DNA from 3 places in the Pseudoxanthomonas suwonensis 11-1 genome. Region 1 is predicted to be linked to each of the others. Evidence: predicted binding sites of a transcription regulator. Region 1 holds the regulator's gene; each other region holds the start of a gene.
The links. The regulator FliA, encoded in region 1, starts transcription of late flagellar genes. The targets are predictions, from matches to a motif close to TAAAGTTTNNCNNNCNNNGGCCGATAA.

Region 1 (5,375 bases):
CAGGCGCAGCCGGCCCACGCGCGGCTTGCCGGAAGCCTCGCGCGTCTCCGGCGCCTCGACGCCGTGGTCGATGCCGTTGCGCACCAGGTGCACCAGCGGATCGGCCAGGGCCTCGACCAGGTTGCGGTCCAGTTCGGTCTCGGCGCCGACCATCTCCAGCTCCACTTCCTTGGACAGGGAGCGGGCGACGTCGCGGGCGACCTTGGGGAAGCGCGAGAATACCTTGCCCACCGGCTGCATGCGGGTGCGCATGACCGCCGACTGCAGGCGCGCGGTGGCCACGTCGAGGCTGGCCACGGCGCGGTCGAGCTCGTCGTCGCGCAGGCGGGTGCGCAGGGTCTTGAGCCGGTTGCGCGCCAGCACCAGTTCGCCGATCAGGTTGACGATCGCGTCCAGGCGGCGGGTGTCCACGCGCACGGTGTGCTCGGCCTCGCCCTGGCCGGCACGGTGCGGCGGGGCGGCAGGCGCGGCCTTCGGCGCCGGCCGGGCCGGCGCGCGCGGCGGGGTGGCGACCGCGGTCGCGGCAGCCGGTGCCGCCGCGGGCACTGGATTGGCGCCAGGCGCGGCCTTGCCGTGCAGCTGGTCCAGCAGCGCCTCGAATTCATCCTCGCTGATCTCGTCGCTGGCGGCGGGCGCGGGCGTGGGCTTGGCTGCCAGGGCGCTGGCGCCGGGTGCGGCAGCGCCGTGCAGCTGGTCGAGCAGGGCCTCGAACTCGTCGTCGGTGATGAGGTCGTCGCTGCCGGTGGCCGCGGAGGCGGCCGGGACCGGCGCGGCCTGCACCGGCGCCGGCGCGGGCGCGGCGGCGGTGAGCGCGAACTGGGCGATCAGTTCCGGCGGGGCATGCTCGGGTTCGGTGCCGGCGGCGACCGCGTCGAGCATGGCCTGCAGCCAGTCCAGCGAGCGCTGGGCGGCGTCGAAGTGCAGCGGATCCAGAACCGCCTGGCCCGAGCGCGCCGCGCCCAGGGTTTCCTCGGCGGCATGGCACAGCTCGACCATCGGCTGGATGCCGAGGAAGCCGGCACCGCCCTTGAGGGTGTGGAAGCCGCGGAACACGGCGTTGAGCTGCTCGGCGTCGCCCGGCGCGCGTTCCAGTTCCACCAGCTGCTCGCCGAGGCGGTCCAGGATCTCCTGGGCTTCGACGATGAAGTCGGCGGCGATTTCCGGCGTCACCCCGCTCATGCGTTACAGCCCCAGGTCGGCCAGGAGGGCGTCGGCGTCGACCTGCGACACCGCGTGGCGATCGATGCCGGCCACGGCCGGACCGGCCAGCGCCGGCTCGCGCGATTCGCCGCGCGGCGGCAGGCCGAGTTCGCCGAAGCCTTCGTGCACGCGGCGGACGATGCCGGCCACGCGCTTGATGATCTGCCCGGTGATGTCCTGGTAGCTCTGGGTCAGGGCGATCTCGGTGAGGTTGCTGCGGATGCGGTCCAGGACCTGGTCCTGGCCGTCGGACACGCCCTCGGCGCGCAGGCCCTCGACCAGGGCGCGGCACTCGTCGGCCAGGTCCAGGGTGCGGTGGGTGGCCTGCTCGGTCATGTCGATGACGTGGTCCAGGCGCGCGCAGGCGTCGTCCAGCTCCACGCCGCTGGCCTCGGTGGCCTCGGCCGGCAGCTGCGGCAGTTCGCCCAGGGCCTGGCTGAGTTCGCGCGCCAGCCGGCCCAGGCCCTGCACCAGCGGCCGGGTGCGGGCCGCGGCGAGGGCGTCGATCTCGTTGCGCAGCGCGCTCTCGTCGCCGCGCTCGAGCGCCTCCAGTGCGTCGTGCAGGCGCTGCACCAGGGCGGTGCGCTCCGGGGAGGCGGTGGTGTTCATGCGGTGGCCGCCAGGCGCTCGAAGATCTTGTTGAGCTTCTCCTCCAGGGTCTGGGCGGTGAAGGGCTTGATGATGTAGCCGTTCACGCCGGCCTGGGCGGCCTCGAGGATCTGCTCGCGCTTGGCCTCGGCGGTGACCATCAGCACCGGCAGGGTCTTGAGCCGGGCGTCGGCGCGGATGTTGCGCAGCAGCTCGATGCCGGTCATGCCCGGCATGTTCCAGTCGGTCACGACGAAGTCGAACGGCTGCGCCCGCAGCGCCGCCAGGGCGGTGTGGCCGTCGTCGGCCTCGGCGGTGTTGCTGTAGCCCAGATCGTTGAGCAGGTTCTTGACGATGCGACGCATCGTCGAGAAGTCGTCCACGATCAGGATCCGCATGTTCTTGTTCACTTCGTGCTCCGTTGGCGTTTCGAGGCGGGCTCAGTCGTCTTCAAGACCGGCGTCGCGTGATTCGTACTGGGACAGGCGGCCGCGCAGGCGCAGCACGGCCTGGCCGTGGATCTGGCAGACGCGCGACTCGCTGACCCCGAGCACCGCGCCGATCTCCTTGAGGTTCAGTTCCTGCTCGTAGTACAGCGACAGCACCAGCTGCTCGCGCTCGGGCAGGCCCGAGATGGCGGTGGCCAGCTCGCGGCCGAAGTCGCCGCGCTCCAGCACCTGCTGCGGGGTCGGGCTGTTGCTGTTGACCTGCACGTCGCCGTGGTCCTCCACGTGCGAGTCCAGGCTCAGCACCTGGCCGCGCGAGGCGTCCTCGAGCAGGCGCAGGTATTCCGGCAACGGCATGTCCAGCTTGGCCGCCACTTCCTGCGGGGCGGCGGCGCGGCCGGTGGCCTGCTCGATCTCGCGTACCGCGGCGGCGGCGTCGCGGGCGCGGCGGTGGACCGAGCGCGGCACCCAGTCGCCACGGCGGATCTCGTCGATCATCGAGCCGCGGATGCGGATCGAGGCGTAGGTCTCGAACGAGGCGCCCTGTTCGGGGTCGTAGCTGCGGCTGGCCTCGATCAGGCCGATCATGCCGGCCTGGATCAGGTCGTCGACCTCGACGCTGGCCGGCAGGCGCGCGGCCAGGTGGTGGGCGATGCGCCGCACCAGGTCGGCGTGGCGGACCACCGCGTCGTCGCTGCTGGCGCGCTGCTGGACCGCGCGGTATTCGGCAACGGCGTTCATGCGGCCGCGCCTTGCCGGATCATCCGGTCGACGAAGAACTCGATGTTGCCGCGCGGCGCCGTCGGGGCCTGCCAGCGCGCGGTGCGGCGGGCGATCTCGGCGATGGCGCGGGCCGAGGGGCTGGCCGGGTAGGCGGTGGCGACGGCCTGCTGGCGCTGCACCGCCATGCGCAGCCAGTCGCACTGCGGGACCGCGCCGAGGAAGTTGAGCGAGACGTCGCCGAGGAAGCGCTCGCAGACCCGCGACAGCTTGTCGTACAGCCCGCGGCCCTCGGCCGGGCTGCGCACCATGTTGGCCACGACCTGGACCCGGTCCACGCCGCGTTCGCGGGACAGGACCTTGATCAGGGCGTAGGCGTCTGTGATCGAGGCCGGCTCGTCGCAGACCACCACCACCGCGTCCTGCGCGGCCTGGCAGAAGGTGAGCACGCTGTCGGTGATGCCGGCGGCAGTATCTACAACGAGTACATCAAGATCACGCTGCAGGTCATTGAAAACATTGACCAGGCCGACGTGCTGGGCGGGTTGCAGCTCGGCCATGTGCCGACGACCGGACGCGGCCGGGACCACCAGCATCCCGTTGGGGCCTTCCAGGATCACCTCGTCCAGCTCGCAGCGGCCGGCGACCAGGTCGGCCAGGGTGTGCTGCGGCGACAGGCCCAGCAGCACGTCCACGTTGGCCAGGCCCAGGTCCGCATCCAGCAGCAGGGTGCGCTTGCCCAGCGCCGCCAGCGATGCGGCCAGGTTCACCGACAGGTTGGTCTTGCCGACACCACCCTTGCCGCCGGTGATGGCGATGCTGCGGACGGGGGCGAGCGGTGCGGGATTCATGGGCGTGCGGAAGCTGGGGCTCTGGACGGGGGAACGGGGCTCATGCGGCGGCATGGTCGTGCTCCGGGATGTTCGGCTTATCGGCAGCGCGGCGCAGATCTTCAAGGCGCAGCACCAGGCTGGCGGCGTTGGCGCGGTGCAGGTCCTCCGGGACCCGCTGGCCGTCGGTCATCCAGGTCAGCGGTAGCTGGTGGTCGACCACCACCGACAGGGCGCTGCCGAGGCGGCCGGTCTCGTCGACCTTGGTCAGGACCACGCCCTGAGGACGGGCCGACTCGAAGCGGCGGACGACCTCGTCCAGGTCGGCGTAGTGCTGGTTGGCCGGCAGGACCAGCAGGGTGCTGACGTTGCGGGCGGCGCGCAGCCAGTTGAGCTGGCTGGCCAGGGCGCGGTCGCGCTGGCCCAGGCCGGCGGTGTCGACCAGCACCAGGCGGTAGTCCTGCAGGCGCTGCAGCAGGCTGACCAGGGCGGCATCGCTGTCGGCCTCGTGCACCGCGATGCCGAGCTGGCGGCCGTAGCCGTACAGCTGTTCGCGGCCGCCGATGCGGTGGGTGTCGGTGGTGACCAGGGCGATGTCGCGCGGGCCGTGCTCGGCCACGAAGCGGGCGGCCAGCTTGGCGATGGTGGTGGTCTTGCCGGCGCCGGTCGGGCCGACCAGGGCGATCACGCCACCGGCCTCAAGCGGGTCGACCGGGCACACCGGCAGGCGCCGGGAGATCAGGCCCAGCATCAGGCCGCGGCCGCGATGCATCGGGGTGTCGGCCGGCAGCTCCAGGACGATGTCGCGGGTGATCCCGGCGTCGAAGCCGTAATCCTCCATCAGCTCCATGGCCTTGAGCCGCACCGGCGAGCCGCGCAGGCGCTCGTCGGTAAGGCGGTGCATCTCGCGCTCGATCATGGCGCGCATCTGCGCCAGTTCCTCGCGCATGGAGCGCAGCTGGGCGTCGTCGGCCGGCGCCGCTTCCGGCACCGCGGCCAGCGCCGGGGCCGCCGGGGCCGCCGGGGCCATCGGTGCGACGGGAGCCTGGGCGACCGGGGCCGGCATCGGTTCGGGCGCGGCAGGCGCGGCGGGCGCGGCCGGCTGCGCGGGATGGGCCATCACCACCTCCGGCGGCAGCACCGACACCGCACGCGCGGTCGGGGTGGCCAGGGCGGCGGCCATGGCCGCGGCGAAGTCGTGCGGGGCCGGGGCGGTCGGCTCGGCCATGGCGGCCGGCGGCGGCGGCGCCGGAACGCTGGCGCGCTGGGCCTCGACCAGGGCGCGCTGGACCGCGTCCTCGTCGTAGTTGCTGGCGGCCACGATCTCCACGCCTTCCTCGGTGCGGCGGTTGGAGAGGATCACGGCATCCGGCCCGTGCTCGGCGCGGACCATCCGCAGCGCGGTACGCATGTCGGCGGCGACGAAACGTTTGATCTTCATGGTCAGGAGCCGGGATTCGTGATTCGGGATTGGTGATTGGAAGAAGCAGGGGCCGGGCCTGTGCGGCCTGCCCGTGTCTCTGGTCTTGTTGGCTTGTTCATTCCCGCGTCCTTCCAGTTCGCCGCGACCCGCTCTTGCGAATCACGAATC
Region 2 (5,375 bases), 1.2 Mb from region 1:
CGTTGACCTGGGCCTGGCTGTCGACGTTGCCGGTCAGGAAGACCACGCCGTCGACGGTGTCGACCTCGATCTTGGTGCCGGACACGTCGCTGTCGGCCAGCAGGCTGGACTTCACCTTGGTGGTGATCCAGGTATCGGTCACCGGCTGGTTGGAATCGGCATCGGCGGCCGGCTTCTTGGACGGATCGTTGTCCTGGGCCATGGCGGCGCCGGAGAACAGCACGGCGGCGAGGGTGGCGGCGAGGATGGAAGCGTTCTTGCGCATGGTGGACCTCCTTGGTGATCGGGGCGCCAGTCTCCGCCAGCGCACCGTTCATCACCGGTGTACGCGGCGCAACGGGTTCGTGATTGGTTCACCGGCCTCAACGGCTTGCGATGGGATGCTGCCGGCGGTCCAATCACCAACTGTCTGCTTCAGGAAAGCCGCATGTCATCCAAACAGTTGAACGTCGCCGTGGTCGGTTACGGCCTGGCAGGACGCGTGTTCCACGCACCACTTGTGGACTCGACGCCGGGGCTGCGCCTGCACAGCATCGTGTCCAGCCGCTCCGGCGAGATCGCCGCCGACCATCCCGGCGTGCGCATCTGCGCCGATGTCGGCGAGGTGCTCGAAGACGGGTCGATCGACCTGGTGGTGGTGGCCACGCCCAACGACAGCCATGCGCCGATCGCGCGCGCCGCGTTGCAGGCCGGCAAGCACGTGGTGGTGGACAAGCCCTTCGCCCTGCACCTTGGCGAGGCACGCGAAGTGGCCGAAGCCGCGCGCCAGGCCGGCAAGGTGCTTTCGGTGTTCCACAACCGCCGCTGGGATGCGGACTTCCTTACCCTGCGTGCCCTGCTCGGGTCCGGTGCGCTGGGCGAGGTGGCCGAGCTGCACTCGCACTTCGACCGCTTCCGCCCGCAGGTGCCCGACCGCTGGCGCGACCGTGCCGGCCCCGGCGGCGGGCTGTGGTACGACCTCGGCCCGCACCTGGCCGACCAGGCGCTGCAGCTGTTCGGTCCGCCCCTGGCGGTCAGCGCCGACCTGGGCATGCAGCGCGACGGCGCCACCGCGGTGGACTACTTCCACGTGCAGCTGCGCTACCCGCGCCTGCGGGTGCTGCTGCACGCCGGCTCGCTGGTACCCGGTGCCGGCCTGCGCTTCGCCGTGCATGGCAGCGGCGGCAGCTGGTTCAAGCACGGGCTGGACCCGCAGGAGGACGCGCTGCGCGCCGGCCAGCGCCCGGGCGACGGAGCGTGGGGCCGCGATCCGCGACCCGGGACCCTGCTGCGCGTCGGCACCGATGGCGCGGTGGCCGCGGATCCGGCCGCGCCGGTACTGGATGGCAACTGGCCGGCCTATTACGCCGGCGTGCGCGACGCGATCCTGCACGGCCGCCAGCCTCCGGTCACCGCGGACAGCGCGCTGCTGGCGATGGCGCTGATCGAGGCCGGCCAGCGCAGCGCCGCGGAGCGCCGCGAGGTCGACTTCGACTGGGCAGGCTGAGCGCGGCTCAGCCCGGGCGGATGCCGTGCCCGCCGAAACCCTGGCGCAGCGCGGCCAGCATCTTGTCGGCGTAGGAATCCTTCTCGCGCGAACGCAGCCGCTCCAGCAGCGACAGGGTGATCACCGGCGCCGACACGTCCAGCTCGATCGCCTCGGCCACGGTCCAGCGCCCCTCGCCCGAATCCGACACGTACGGGGCGATGCCTTCGAGCGTGGGGTTCTGCTCCAGCGCGTCGGCGGCCAGGTCCAGCAGCCAGGAGCGGACCACGCTGCCGTGCTGCCAGATCTTCGCCACCTGGGCCAGGTCCAGGGCCATGGCTTCCTTGCGCTGCATGATCGCGAAGCCTTCGGCGTAGGCCTGCATCATCCCGTACTCGATGCCGTTGTGGACCATCTTGGTGAAGTGGCCGGCGCCGCTCGGGCCGACATGGCCCCAGCCGCGGTCCGGCGCGGGCGCCAGCGTCTCGAACACCGGGCGCAGCAGTGCCACCGCCCCGGCCTCGCCGCCGATCATCAGGCTGTAGCCCTCCTGCAGGCCCCAGACGCCGCCACTGGTGCCGCAGTCCAGGAAATGCACGCCGGCGTCGCTGCAGCGCGCGGCGCGGCGCTCGCTGTCGTGGTAGTTGGAGTTGCCGCCGTCCACCACCACGTCGCCGGGCTGCAGCAGCGGCAGCAGCTGGTCCAGGGTGAGGTCCACCGGCGCGCCGGCCGGGACCATCAGCCAGACCACGCGCGGCACCGGCAGCGCCGCGACCAGTTCCGGCAGCGACTGCACCGTCTCCAGTTCCGCGACCTCGCCGCGCGCCCCGGCGCGGTCGAACCCGACCACCCGGTGGCCGCCGCGGGCCAGCCGCAGCGCCATGTTTCCGCCCATCCTGCCCAGTCCGACCATGCCGATATCCATGGGTCCTCCATGCCGTGGGTAAGGACTCCAGCCTCGCACAGCCGGAGCCCGGCCTCCGTGGAAAGCTCCGTCCCGCGCCGGTCGCCGGGCTAAATCCGGGCCGGGCCGGGCCGCTAACGAGGCGTTACCCCAACCGGGCCCGACGCCCGAGAGCCATGCGCATGTCCTTCCGAGAACGTGGTGCCGCAGGCGGCCAAGCCGTCCCGCGCACCGCCCCCGGCGCCGCCGCCGTTCCCGACGCGGGCAGCGTGCTGCCCGTGTTCGCCCATGGCATGGCCACCCTGCCGGGCGAACTGGGCGACCTCGGCCGGCGCCTGGCCTCGGCCACGGATGCCGCCGACTGGGCGACCGCGGCACGCGTGCTGCGCCAGTTCCTGGACAAGTACCTGCGCGACTTCGCCGCGGCCCTGGACGCGCCCTCGGCTGTGGAAGCCGAACAGCTGCGGGACCTGCTGCGGCAGGCGGTGGGCGTGGCCCTGGCCTCGCTGCTGCGGCCGCTGCCGTCCCTGGCCGACGAATCCACCGCCCTGGCGGCCGACCTCAGGCGCTGGTCGCCGGGCGCGGACCTGTCGCCGCTGGCGGCGCGGGTGCGCGAGCTCTGCCACCAGGTCGGGGTCCACGCCGGCGAGGCCGCCGAGCAGCAGGAGCTGCTGCTGGAGCTGTTCGACCTGCTGCTGGAGAACCTGTTCGAGCTGCTGGAGGACGGCAGCTGGCTGCGCGGCCAGGTCGCCGCGGTACGCGGCCTGCTGTCCGGCAGGCCCGACGCCCAGGCCATGGAGGCCACCCGCCAGGGCCTGCGCGAGCTGGCCTACCAGCAGGGCCTGCTGCGCAAGGGCATCGACCAGACCAAGGACGCCATGCGGGTGATGATGGCCTCCTTCGTCGAGGGCCTGGACGGCATGGCCGCCCACACCGGCGAGTTCCAGGACCGCCTGCAGGCGCACATGGCCGCCATCAGCGAGGCCCGCACCATCGCCGACCTCGGCCACCGCCTGGAGGACGTGCTCGACGACACCCGCCGGCTGCAGGCCCAGGCGCTGCGCTCGCACGAGCAGCTGCAGGCCGCGCGCGCGGACGTGGAGGCGGCCGAGGCGCGGGTGCGCGAGCTGGAGTCCAGGTTGCGCGACATTGGCGAGCTGGCCAGCAGCGATCCGCTCACCGGCGCGCTCAACCGCCGCGGTCTGGAGGAGCTCTATCCACGCCTGCTGGACCAGGCCGAGCGCGAGGGCTGGCCGCTGGCGGTGGCGGTGCTGGACCTGGACGAGTTCCGCAAGCTCAACGGCACACATGGCCACGCCGGCGGCGATGCCGCCCTGCGCCACGTGGTCGAGGTGCTGCGCGAGCGCCTGCGCAAGGACGACGTGCTCGCCCGCTTCGGCGGCGAGGAATTCGTGGTGCTGATGCCGCGCTCCACCCTCGAGCAGGCCGCCGCCCTGCTGCAGCTGCAGCAGCGCGCGCTGGCCGCGCGGCCGCTGCTGCACGAAGGCCGCCGCATCGAGGTGCGCTTCAGCGCCGGTGTGGCCGTGCGCCAGCTCGGCGAGGACCGCGACCACCTGCTCAACCGCGCCGACCGCGCCATGTACCGGGCCAAGCAGGACGGCCGCAACCGCGTGGTCGCGGTGCACTGAGCCTCAGCGCGGGCGCCCGGCCGGGCGCTCGTCGCCGTCGGGGGTGTACGCCGGCGGCGTGTAGAAGTTCACCGTCTTCAGCGCGGTGCGGCCGGTGTTGCGGATCCCATGCTCCTCGCCACGTTCGATCAGCAGCAGGCTGCCCGGACCCAGCCGCTGGCGCTTGCCGCCCACCACCGCCTCGCCGGTGCCCGACACCACGTAAAGCCACTGGTCGGCGCTGCGGTGGCGATTCCCCTCGCCACCCTCGCTGGCACCCGGCTCCAGCACCATCTGCGCCGCCTGTACCCGGCGGTGGTCGAAAAGCACGCGGAACCCGCGGCCGAATCGCAATTTCTGGTGGCGGTGGCTCGCGCCGACCTTGGCCGGGGCGCGGTGAAGCGGCCGTCGCCCACGAATGCGGAAGCGTTCACGCTGCCTTGCACGCCGCCACGGCCCAATCACCGCATCCCCCACCCCCACGGGCCACGCCGATGCCTTTCCGGCTGGGTTTCCAGATCGCCTACCGCTTCGACCAGCCCACGCCCATGGTGGCGATGCTGGACGTGCACGACAGCCACGCCCTGCGCCTGCTTTCCGGGCCGGCGGTATGGACCTCGCCGCAGGTGCCGCTGCATCGCTACCGCGACCGCTTCGGCAACACCTGCACCCGCCTGCTGGCCCCCGCCGGCCTGCTGGTGCTGCGCGGTGACGTGCTGGTGCGCGAAGTCGGGACGGGCGGGCTGGTGCATGAGGGTCCGCGCGGTCCGCTGCCGCAGGAGGACCGACAGTTCCTCCAGCCCAGCCGCCACTGCGAGGTGCGGCCGCTGGCGCGCTACGCGCAGCTGCGCTTCGCCGACCTGCCTTCCGACCGCACCAGGGTGCAGGCGATCTGCGCCCATGTCGCACGCGCGATCGAGTACGACCCGGACAGCACCGACTTCAACCGCACCGCCCTGCGTGCGCTGCAGGAAGGCCGCGGCCTGTCCCGCGACTTCGCCCATGCCGCCATCGCCCTGTGCCGCGGCGTCGGCATCGCCGCCCGCTACTGCACCGGCTACCCGCCGGCCACCGCCGGTGGCCTGCATCCGGAACCGCGCTTCGCCGCCTGGATCGAGGCCTGGGTCGATGGCCGCTGGCAGGCTTTCGACCCGCGTGGCGGCGCGGCCTGCCCCGAGCGCGTGCCGGTCGCACGCGGACGCGATGCCGCCGACGTGGCCACCAGCTGCACCTTCGGCCTGTGCGAGCCGGAGGGGATGGAAGTGTGGTCGCTGGGCGTGGCTGGAACCGAAGCTTCCGGCGCAACGGTGGACGTGGCCACGCTTGCCCTCGCCTCCTGAACCGCGGCACCCGTTTCACGCTTCCTCGCCCTGCCCTT
Region 3 (5,375 bases), 1.4 Mb from region 1:
GATAGGCGGTGAAGGCCTTCTCGCCCCACGGCACCTGGCTGGGCGCGACGATCGGCGAGAACGCCGAGACGCTGCGGTAGCGGCCGGGATTGCGCAGCGCACATACCAGGGCGCCATGGCCGCCCATCGAGTGGCCGCTGATCGAGCGCGCGGTGGTGACCGGGAAGTGCGCCTCGACCAGCGCCGGCAGCTCGTCCACCACGTAGTCGTGCATGCGGTAGTGGCGCGCCCACGGCTCGCGGGTGGCGTTGAGGTAGAAGCCGGCGCCCTTGCCCAGGTCGTAGCCCTCGGCATCGGCGACGTCCTCGCCGCGCGGACTGGTGTCCGGGCAGACGATGGCGATGCCGTGCTGGGTGGCGTAGCGCTGCGCGCCGGCCTTGGTGATGAAGTTCTGCTCGGTGCAGGTCAGGCCCGAGAGCCAGTACAGCACCGGGACCGGGCCGTGCGCGGCCTGCGGCGGCAGGTAGATGGCGAAGCTCATCGTGCAGCCGAGCACGGAGGATTGGTGGCGGTAGACGTCCTGCCAGCCACCGAAGCAGGCGCGATGTTCGATGCGTTCCATGGGTACTTCTCCTTGATGCGTTTCAGGCCGGCGCGGCGGATGCGCCCTGCATGCGCGCCGAGTCCAGGATGGTGTGGGCGGATGCGCGCGGCACTTCGCTGGCCAGGGCAGCGGCGACGTCCTCCGCGGCGATGGCGCGCAGCCGGGCCGGCAGCAGCGGGCGCAGCCAGCGGTCCAGGGTTGCGCCGAGGTGTTCGCCGCGGCGGTGCGGCTGGCCCAGCGCGCCGCGGTCGCCCAGCAGCAGCGTCGGACGCGCGATCACCAGAGCATCCAACGGCAAGCTCGCCAGCGCCTGCTCCAGTTCGCCCTTGGTGCGGCTGTAGAACACCCGCGAGTGCGGAGCGGCGCCCATCGCGCTGACCAGGCCGATGCGGCACACGCCCGCCTGTACCGCGGCACGGGCCACGGCGAGGTTGGCGTCGAAGTCCACCGCGCGGAAGGCCTCGCGCGAACCGGCAATGGAAATCGTGGTACCCAGCGCCAGGTAGGCCTCGTCGGCCATCGGCAGGACCGGCAGCGCGGTGAAGTCGACCACGTGGACCTGCAGCTTCGGATGCCCCAGGCCCAGCGGACGCCGCACCAGCGCATGCACCACGCCTACGCCCGGATCCGCGCACAGGCGCGCGACCAGCGCGCGCCCGACCAGGCCGCTGGCGCCGGCGACGAGCACGCTGCGCGTGCCCGCCGTGGCCTTTCCGTCGCTACCGGCCGCATCCATTGCTCAGTAATGGATCACGGTGCGGATCGACTTGCCTTCGTGCATCAGGTCGAAGGCCTCGTTGATGCGCTCCAGCGGCAGGGTGTGGGTCACGAACGGCGCCAGCTCGATCCGGCCGGCCATCGCGTCTTCGACCATGCCCGGCAGCTGGCTGCGACCCTTCACGCCACCGAAGGCGGTGCCCATCCACTTGCGCCCGGTCACCAGCTGGAACGGACGGGTGCTGATCTCCTTGCCCGCGCCGGCCACGCCGATGATCACGCTCTGCCCCCAGCCACGGTGCGCGCATTCCAGCGCCGCGCGCATCACCTCGACATTGCCGATGCACTCGAAGCTGTGGTCCACGCCCCAGCCGGTCATCTCCACGATCACCTGCTGGATCGGCTTGTCGTGGTCCTTCGGGTTGACGCAGTCGGTGGCGCCCATTTCGCGCGCCAGCTCGAACTTGGCCGGGTTGGTGTCGATGGCGATGATGCGGCCGGCCCTGGCCTGCTTGGCGCCCTGGATCACCGCCAGGCCGATCGCGCCGAGGCCGAACACGGCCACCGAATCGCCTTCCTGCACCTTGGCGGTGTTGTGCACCGCTCCAATACCGGTGGTCACGCCACAGCCCAGCAGGCAGGTGTGCTCCGGGTTGGCCTCCGGGTTGACCTTGGCCAGCGAGACCTCGGCGACCACGGTGTACTCGGAGAAGGTCGAGCAACCCATGTAGTGGTAGATCGGCTGGCCGTTGTAGGAGAAGCGGGTGGTGCCGTCGGGCATGACGCCCTTGCCCTGGGTGGCGCGCACGGCCACGCACAGGTTGGTCTTGCCGCTCTTGCAGAACAGGCACTGGCGGCACTCGGCGGTGTACAGCGGGATGACGTGGTCGCCCGGCTTGACCGACGTCACGCCCTCGCCCACCTCGACCACGATGCCCGCGCCCTCGTGGCCCAGCACCGCCGGGAACACGCCTTCCGGATCCTCGCCGGACAGGGTGAAGGCATCGGTGTGGCACAGCGCGGTGTGGGTGATCTTCACCAGCACCTCGCCGGCCTTGGGCGGGGCGACATCGATCTCGACGATCTGCAGCGGCTGGCCAGCAGCGAAGGCGACAGCGGCACGGGACTTCATGGGGAAACTCCTTGGGACGGCAACTAAGGTTGGACCGCCGGCCATGCCGGCGGCGGGGGATTCACTTGAGGTAGGAACGCACCAGCGCGGTGACCTCGGCGACCCGCGCCTGGCGCTGGTCGGCCGAGCCGGCGGCCTGGCCGAAGGTCTCGCGGATGTGCGCTTCCATGACCTCGGACATCAGGCCATTGACCGCGCCGCGGATGGCGGCGATCTGCTGCAGCACCGGCGCGCAGTCCGCACCGGCCTCCAGCGCGCGCTCCAGCGCCTCGGCCTGGCCGCGGATGCGGCGCACCCGGGCCAGCACGCGCTTCTTTTCCTCGGGACTGTGCGGCATGCCTCGGACCTCGCGGCTGATACTGGGGGATAGTATCAGCCGACACCGGATCGCGCCCATGCCGGCCCATCCGCTAAAGCCCGGTTGCGTATGGCCGATACCCTCCCGGTCCCCTGCAACCCTCCCCGCGATCCACCCCTGATGTACAGGACCGTTCCCATCGACCAGCTGCGCCCCGGCATGTACGTGCAGCGGGTCAATGGCGCCTGGCTCAAGCACCCGTTCTGGCGGACCTCGTTCCTGGCCAGCGAACGCGAGATCGAGCGCCTGCGCGACAGCGGCATCCAGTCGGTGGACATCGATCCGTCGCGCAGCGAGGACTGGGACGCGGAGGCCGGGGTGGAGAACGCGCCGGCAGAAGCCGACGCGGCTGCGGCCATTCCGGATCCCATGGCGCCGGCCGAAGCCGTGGCCGTCGCCCAATCCGTCGCCGCGCCCGCGGCACCGCCCGCCGCGACCCGCCGCGTGATCGTCCCGCAGGTCGCGCTGGACGCCGAGCTGACCCGTGCCCGCCGCATCTGCCACGAAGGCAGGGAAGCGGTAGAGGCGATGTTCCAGGAAGTGCGCATGGGCCGCATGGTCGACGCCGGCGAGCTGGTGCCGCTGGCGCAGGAGATCAGCGCCTCGGTCGGCCGCCATCCCGGCGCGCTGATCGGCATCGCCCGGCTCAAGACCGCCGACGACTACACCTACCTGCACTCGGTGGCGGTCGGCGCGCTGATGTCCAACCTCGCCCGCCACCTGGACCTGGACGAGCAGGCCTGCGCCGACGCCACCCTCGGCGGCCTGCTGCACGACCTCGGCAAGGCCTGCATCCCGCTGGAGATCCTCAACAAGCCCGGCCGCCTGGACGATGCGGAAATGGCGCTGATGCGCGAGCACCCGGCGCACGGCGCGCGCCTGCTGCGCGAGGCGGGGGTCGAGAACGAGACCATCCTGCACATGGTGCTGTACCACCACGAGCGCATGGACGGCGCCGGCTATCCCGCCGGCCTGGCCCCGGATCAGATCCCGCTGCTGACCCGCATGAGTTCGGTGTGCGACGTGTACGACGCGGTGACCTCCACCCGCGCCTACAAGGACCCCTGGGATCCGGCCGAGGCGCTGCGCTGCATGGTCTCGTGGAAGGGCCAGTTCGACATGATGGTGTTGAAGGCATTGATCGCCAGCCTCGGCATCTATCCGGCCGGCAGCCTGGTGCGACTGTCCAGCGACCGCCTCGCGGTGGTGCTGGAGCAGCGTCCGGGCAACCTCACCCGCCCGCTGGTGCGCGTGTTCTATTCGGCACGCCTGCGCAGCCACGTGCTGCACGTGGACGTGGACCTGTCCGCGCCCGGTTGCAGCGAGAGCATCACCGGCATCGAATCGCCGGCCGCGTGGGGCTTCCGCGACCTGCACAAGCTGTGGGCCCCGTGATCGCGGCCTGGCACTTCGGTTTCGCCAAAAACCGCTTGGAATAACGGGTTTTTCAGGTTTCCTGAGCAACCTTCGCGACATCTATATAGTCCGCTGCTCCCCCGTTCCATCACACTGCAAGGAGCAATCGTGACTGATATCCCCCGCCTGCCTTCCCTCGTTCCCTTCCTGTGCGGCGCGGCCGTGGTGCTGGCCGTTTCGGCCTGCGGCGACAAGACCCCCGCGAGCGTGCAGGAAGCCGCCGGCGCACTCACCGGTGGCAAGTCGCTGGCCTTCGACGACGGCGCCGACGTGTGCTTCCGCGAAGTCTCCGCGCTGCTGCCGGCGGAGACCAAGGTGCAGGAGATCTCCTCCTACTTCGGCGAGGACGGCAAGCTGCAGGTCTGCACCGTCGACTACCAGGACCCGCAGGATCCGCGGAAGCTGGTCGGCCAGCGCTTCGACGCGCACAGCGGCAAGTTCAGCGAGCCGTACCAGATCGAGCTGTCGGTCAGTGGCAATGCCGCCGACTTCCGCCTGGAGGATTACCTGGTGCCGCTGTCGCAGGTCGACACCAGCGGCCTCGGGGCCACGGTCGAAGGCCTAAAGCCTTCGCTGGACGAGGTCTATGGCAGCTACCGCTGGGTGAGCGTCAACCTCGAGTCGCCCGGCCCGTTCAACCAGGTGCATACCCTGCGCCTGAACCTGGAAGGCCGGCTGGCGGCGAACGACGTCAGGAACACCGGCTCGGCCTGGCTGGCGCTGGGCGGCAACGAGGTGGTCAGGAACGCCCTGCTGCCGTGATCCATCCCTGGCCCCGGTGCAATACCGCGGCCACTGCGGCGGCGTGCCCACGGGCGCGCCGCCGTCCCCGCCGGGATCAGTAGGCGAACTCGCGGAAGACCGGGTCGACGCTGCCCTGCCACGGGCCATGGAACAGCTCGAGCTTGCGCTCGGCAGGGGTCTGTCCGGACTCGGCGATCTCGATCAGCGAGTCGAGGAAGCGCGACTCGTCGATGCCGTCGGCGTTGAGCGCGGCACGCCGGCGCAGGCCGGCGGCGGAGATCCTCAGCGATTCGATCGCCAGCTCGCGCACCGTGGCGCCACGGAACGGCAGCTTTAGCGCGTGCTTCGGCACGCCATCGCGCAGGGCGTGACGCTCCCCGGTGCTGAAGTCCTTCACCAGGTCCCAGGCCGCATCCAGCGCCGCATCGTCGTACAGCAGGCCGACCCAGTACGCCGGCAGCGCG

Region 2: the regulator FliA is predicted to act here: its motif matches at 2,481-2,507, upstream of PSESU_RS12875 (GGDEF domain-containing protein).
Region 3: the regulator FliA is predicted to act here: its motif matches at 2,805-2,831, upstream of PSESU_RS13750 (HD-GYP domain-containing protein).

The regions. Positions count from the first base shown of each region.
Region 1 is NC_014924.1:1,633,446-1,638,820, forward strand. Features, by position in the region: gene PSESU_RS07455 (chemotaxis protein CheA) at 1-1,179, opposite strand, end outside; gene PSESU_RS07460 (protein phosphatase CheZ) at 1,183-1,809, opposite strand; gene cheY (chemotaxis response regulator CheY) at 1,806-2,198, opposite strand; gene PSESU_RS07470 (RNA polymerase sigma factor FliA) at 2,229-2,975, opposite strand; gene PSESU_RS07475 (P-loop NTPase) at 2,972-3,805, opposite strand; gene flhF (flagellar biosynthesis protein FlhF) at 3,846-5,225, opposite strand.
Region 2 is NC_014924.1:2,814,160-2,819,534, forward strand. Features, by position in the region: gene PSESU_RS12860 (BON domain-containing protein) at 1-265, opposite strand, end outside; gene PSESU_RS12865 (oxidoreductase) at 428-1,486, shown strand; gene gnd (phosphogluconate dehydrogenase (NAD(+)-dependent, decarboxylating)) at 1,494-2,390, opposite strand; gene PSESU_RS12875 (GGDEF domain-containing protein) at 2,552-4,018, shown strand; gene PSESU_RS12880 (cupin domain-containing protein) at 4,022-4,291, opposite strand; gene PSESU_RS12885 (transglutaminase-like domain-containing protein) at 4,492-5,337, shown strand.
Region 3 is NC_014924.1:2,989,203-2,994,577, forward strand. Features, by position in the region: gene fghA (S-formylglutathione hydrolase) at 1-562, opposite strand, end outside; gene PSESU_RS13735 (NAD(P)H-binding protein) at 585-1,280, opposite strand; gene PSESU_RS13740 (S-(hydroxymethyl)glutathione dehydrogenase/class III alcohol dehydrogenase) at 1,284-2,393, opposite strand; gene frmR (formaldehyde-responsive transcriptional repressor FrmR) at 2,455-2,730, opposite strand; gene PSESU_RS13750 (HD-GYP domain-containing protein) at 2,872-4,146, shown strand; gene PSESU_RS13755 (hypothetical protein) at 4,276-4,929, shown strand; gene PSESU_RS13760 (glutamate--cysteine ligase) at 5,006-5,375, opposite strand, start outside.